Regions from separate parts of the Tissierella sp. MB52-C2 genome, predicted to be linked through region 2. Evidence: a T-box and tRNA genes for the amino acid it is inferred to sense, from the RefSeq annotation. Region 2 holds a T-box; the other holds one or more tRNA genes.

Region 1 (2,368 bases), 780 kb from region 2:
GGCTCGTCTCATCCTGGGGCTGGAGTAGGTCCCAAGGGTTGGGCTGTTCGCCCATTAAAGAGGCACGCGAGCTGGGTTCAGAACGTCGTGAGACAGTTCGGTCCCTATCCGTCGTGGGCGTAGGAAATTTGAGAGGAGCTGTCCTTAGTACGAGAGGACCGGGATGGACAGACCGCTGGTGTATCAGTTGTCATGCCAATGGCACGGCTGAGTAGCTATGTCTGGAAGGGATAAGTGCTGAAGGCATCTAAGCACGAAGCCCCCCTCAAGATAAGATTTCCCACTTTAAAAGTTAAGACTCCAAGAAGACCACTTGGTAGATAGGTCTCAGGTGTAAGAGTAGTAATACTTTAAGCTAAGAGATACTAATAAGTCGAGGACTTGACCTAAAATATTGCAATTGATAGTTTTCGTCTGGTGACGATAGCAAGATGGACACACCTGTACCCATACCGAACACAGAAGTTAAGCATCTTAACGCCGATGGTACTTGGTTGGAAACGACCTGGGAGAGTAGGAAGTTGCCAGGCTGATCTTGGGTAGCTCAATGGCGGAGCAACCGGCTGTTAACCGGTAGGTTGTGGGTTCGAGTCCCACCCCAAGAGCCATTAGAAACATAAAACGCCGGAGTGGCGGAACAGGCAGACGCACAGGACTTAAAATCCTGCGATCCTCACCGATCGTACCGGTTCGATTCCGGTCTCCGGCACCATTACATAATGACTTGATCCAATGAATGTAGAAAATTATAGGTAAGTCATAGGTATGGAGAAAAACAGAACTATAAAATAATGCCGCGGGATGGAGCAGTTTGGCAGCTCGTCGGGCTCATAACCCGGAGGTCGTCGGTTCAAATCCGGCTCCCGCAACCATAATTCTTAAGGTACAACCATATGATAATCAATAGTTTGGCGGCGTAGCTCAGTTGGCTAGAGCATGCGGTTCATACCCGCAGTGTCAGCGGTTCAAATCCGTTCGCCGCTACCAAAGAAATTAAATAAGGCCCCATGGTCAAGCGGTTAAGACATCGCCCTTTCACGGCGGTAACCCGGGTTCGAATCCCGGTGGGGTCACCATTATAACCTAATTAGGTCAAAAATAATATGGGCGCATAGCTCAGTTGGGAGAGCACCTGCCTTACAAGCAGGGGGTCACAGGTTCGAGCCCTGTTGTGCCCACCATATAATGACTTAATTTAGAAAAATAATGGCCTGGTAGTTCAGTTGGTTAGAATGCCAGCCTGTCACGCTGGAGGTCGAGGGTTCGAGTCCCTTCCAGGTCGCCATTATGACCTAACACAATAAGCGTAGCGAATTGATGTAGGTCAAACGCAACGAGCACCAAATCTATACGAGTGTAACGAGTAAATAGATTTGAGTTGCGAGACTGCGAAATGATATGTTTGCTGGCGTAGCTCAATCGGCAGAGCAACTGACTTGTAATCAGTAGGTTGGGGGTTCAATTCCTCTCGCCAGCTCCATTATGAATTAACTTAGGGAGGAGTACCCAAGTGGCTAAAGGGGACGGACTGTAAATCCGTTAGCTAAGCTTTCACTGGTTCGAATCCAGTCTCCTCCACCATTATAACCTAATTCTATGGAAGTGTAGGTTACGATTAAAAATAAATATGCGGGTGTAGCTCAGTGGTAGAGCCCCAGCCTTCCAAGCTGGTTGCGAGGGTTCGATTCCCTTCACCCGCTCCATGATTTACTAAATAAATCTTGCGCCTATAGCTCAGTAGGATAGAGCAACGGACTTCTAATCCGTGTGCCGGGGGTTCGAATCCTCCTAGGCGCGCCAGATGATGGGGTGTAGCCAAGTCGGTAAGGCACTAGACTTTGACTCTAGCATTCCACAGGTTCGAGTCCTGTCACCCCAGCCATTAAAATTAATAATCATGATCCATTAGCTCAGTCGGTAGAGCACCTGACTTTTAATCAGGGTGTCCCGCGTTCGAGTCGCGGATGGATCACCAGATGGAGAGGTACCGAAGCGGTCATAACGGGGCGGTCTTGAAAACCGTTAGGGTGCAAGCCCACGTGGGTTCGAATCCCACCCTCTCCGCCAAATTAAATTATGTTCCATAAGAATGAATATGGAGAAGTACTCAAGTGGCTGAAGAGGCTCCCCTGCTAAGGGAGTAGGTCCTTCACGGGGCGCGAGGGTTCAAATCCCTCCTTCTCCGCCAAGTATGGTAGGGGCCTTTAGCTCAGTCGGTTAGAGCGCCCGGCTCATAACCGGTAGGTCCGGGGTTCGAGTCCCTGAAGGCCCACCATTTATTACATAAAAATTCTTAGAAACTAAATTATTACGTGCCCGGATAGCTCAGTCGGTAGAGCAGTAGACTGAAAATCTACGTGTCGCTGGT
Region 2 (2,368 bases):
CAGGTGAAAGACTAACAGGTTCTTATGATGCAACAGTAGGTAGATATTATCTTTATATATATAAATATTCGGGAACAGGTTCATATACAATAGATGTTAGCGGACCTCTTAAATAGATTGCAGACTAAATGTGTCTTTATGCAATTAAAAAACAAGGATTATAAAATTCACTTAACTAATACTGTAATGCCAATTATTTAGTTGACTAAATATTTCCGTTAGAGTATAATATATTATCAAATAAGGAAAGATATACTAAAGATAAATTAGACTAAATTAGATATTAAGTTTGACTGTTGAGTAAACTCATGTTAAAGGTGTGGAAGGGAAGAGTAAGACTAAGATTATTCTTTAGAGAGCTGGAAAAAGGTGAAAACCAGTGATTAATCTATTCTGAAAATGGCCCCTGAACCTTTTAGCCAAAGAATTAGGCTAAGACGGAGGCAGCCGTTATACTGCAAGGTTTTTTAACCTAGTGAGTTCTTAAATCGCAAGATTTAGATAAATTAGAGTGGTACCACGAAGAATACCTTCGTCTCTATATGGAGGCGAAGGCTTTTTTTATGACCTAACTTAGTAAACGAACGTAGTGAGTGAACTGTAGGTAGGTCAAACGTAACGAGAACCAAATTCATGTGAGCGTAGCGAGCAAATGAATTTGAGTTTCGAGACTACGTCACAGAACCTAAGCCAGTGAGCTTTGAGTCAAGTCAAACGCAACATTCGCTACGCTCATTCCTACGCTCACTGGCGTTCACTTCGCTGTCCGTTTTGTCTACAATTCGCTATGCTCATTGGACAAAAAGGCAATGAGCACCAAATCTATACGAGCGTAGCGAGTAAATAGATTTGAGTTGCGAAACTGTGGGAAATGACCTAACTTAGCGAACGATAAGTGAGCTTTGAGTTAAGTCAAACTTAACGAACAGCTAATTCACCATATTAAGAGGAGGTTTTAAATATGAAAAAGTATTATTTAACTACGCCAATTTATTATCCATCTGATAATTTGCATATAGGACATACCTATACTACAGTTGCCTCTGATGCTATAAAGAAATTTAAGAAAATGCAAGGATATGATGTATATTTGGTAACTGGATCAGATGAACATGGGCAAAAAATTCAAGAAAAGGCTAAGGAAAGTGGTGTAACACCAAAGGAATATGTAGATAAAATAGTTGCAGATATAAAGGAGTTATGGAAGACTCTAGAAATAGATTACGATACTTTCATAAGAACTACAGATCCTCACCATGAGAAGGCAGTACAAGAGATTTTTACAAAACTATATGAAAATGGTAAAATATATAAGTCAAAATATAAGGGGCATTATTGTACTCCTTGTGAAGCCTTTTGGGCAGAATCACAACTAGTAGATGGTGAATGTCCAGATTGTAATAGAGAAGTTCACTTAGCAGAAGAAGAAGCATATTTCTTTAAGCTTTCTCAATATAGAGATAAACTCTTAAAATTTTATGAAGAAAACCCAGACTTTATTCAGCCAGAATCTAGAAAAAATGAAATGGTAAATAACTTCTTAAAGGATGGATTAGAAGATCTATGTGTATCAAGAACTAGCTTTAACTGGGGTATAAAAGTACCATTTGATCCTAAGCACGTTGTATATGTATGGATAGATGCTTTATCCTGCTATATTACAGCACTAGGATATGGTAGCGATAATGATGAGAAATTTAAAGAATTTTGGCCTGCTGATGTTCATTTAGTAGGTAAGGAAATAGTGAGATTTCATACTATAATTTGGCCAGCACTTTTAATGGCAATGGATATGGAATTACCAAAGAAAGTATTTGGTCATGGTTGGATATTATTTGAAGATGATAAAATGTCTAAATCAAAAGGAAATGTCATATATCCAGAACCAATTATTGAATTATATGGAATAGATGCATTTAAATATTTTCTTCTTAGAGAATTTTCCTTTGGGCAAGATGGCTCATTCCATAGAGATAAATTCTTACAAAGGCTTAATTCAGATTTAGCAAATGATTTAGGTAACTTAGTAAGTAGAACAGTGACTATGGTGGAGAAATATAATGAAGGTTTTATACCTACACCTAATGAAGAAGGAGAATTTGATACTTCTCTAAAAGAAGTGGGAATAAATGCAGCTGCTAAGGTAGAAGAACATATGGATAAACTTAGTTTCTCCAATGCATTGGAAGAAGTATGGAAACTAATTAGAAGAACAAATAAATATATAGATGAAACTCAACCATGGATACTGGCTAAAGACAATAAGGAAAGATTAGATACAGTATTATATAATTTAACAGAATCCTTGAGAATTACTTCAATATTAATTAAACCATTTATGGAAAAGACTTCTATGGAAATAAGAAAA

Evidence for each region. A T-box is a leader RNA that pairs with one kind of tRNA and senses whether it is charged. The one in region 2 lies ahead of metG (methionine--tRNA ligase), so its partner is inferred to be a tRNA-Met.
Region 1: it has a tRNA-Met gene. The T-box ahead of metG (methionine--tRNA ligase) is inferred to sense a tRNA for this amino acid. The anticodon was not compared.

The regions. Positions count from the first base shown of each region.
Region 1 is NZ_CP133261.1:2,359,955-2,362,322, reverse strand. It holds rRNA gene RBU61_RS11900 (23S ribosomal RNA) at 1-389, shown strand, start outside; rRNA gene rrf (5S ribosomal RNA) at 414-530, shown strand; tRNA gene RBU61_RS11890 (tRNA-Asn) at 534-608, shown strand; tRNA gene RBU61_RS11885 (tRNA-Leu) at 624-712, shown strand; tRNA gene RBU61_RS11880 (tRNA-Met) at 796-872, shown strand; tRNA gene RBU61_RS11875 (tRNA-Met) at 911-987, shown strand; tRNA gene RBU61_RS11870 (tRNA-Glu) at 1,002-1,076, shown strand; tRNA gene RBU61_RS11865 (tRNA-Val) at 1,106-1,181, shown strand; tRNA gene RBU61_RS11860 (tRNA-Asp) at 1,209-1,285, shown strand; tRNA gene RBU61_RS11855 (tRNA-Thr) at 1,405-1,480, shown strand; tRNA gene RBU61_RS11850 (tRNA-Tyr) at 1,497-1,581, shown strand; tRNA gene RBU61_RS11845 (tRNA-Gly) at 1,630-1,703, shown strand; tRNA gene RBU61_RS11840 (tRNA-Arg) at 1,724-1,800, shown strand; tRNA gene RBU61_RS11835 (tRNA-Gln) at 1,806-1,882, shown strand; tRNA gene RBU61_RS11830 (tRNA-Lys) at 1,900-1,975, shown strand; tRNA gene RBU61_RS11825 (tRNA-Ser) at 1,979-2,067, shown strand; tRNA gene RBU61_RS11820 (tRNA-Ser) at 2,098-2,188, shown strand; tRNA gene RBU61_RS11815 (tRNA-Ile) at 2,199-2,275, shown strand; tRNA gene RBU61_RS11810 (tRNA-Phe) at 2,315-2,368, shown strand, end outside.
Region 2 is NZ_CP133261.1:3,137,840-3,140,207, reverse strand. It holds gene RBU61_RS15850 (collagenase) at 1-116, shown strand, start outside; T-box leader at 312-543, shown strand; gene metG (methionine--tRNA ligase) at 962-2,368, shown strand, end outside.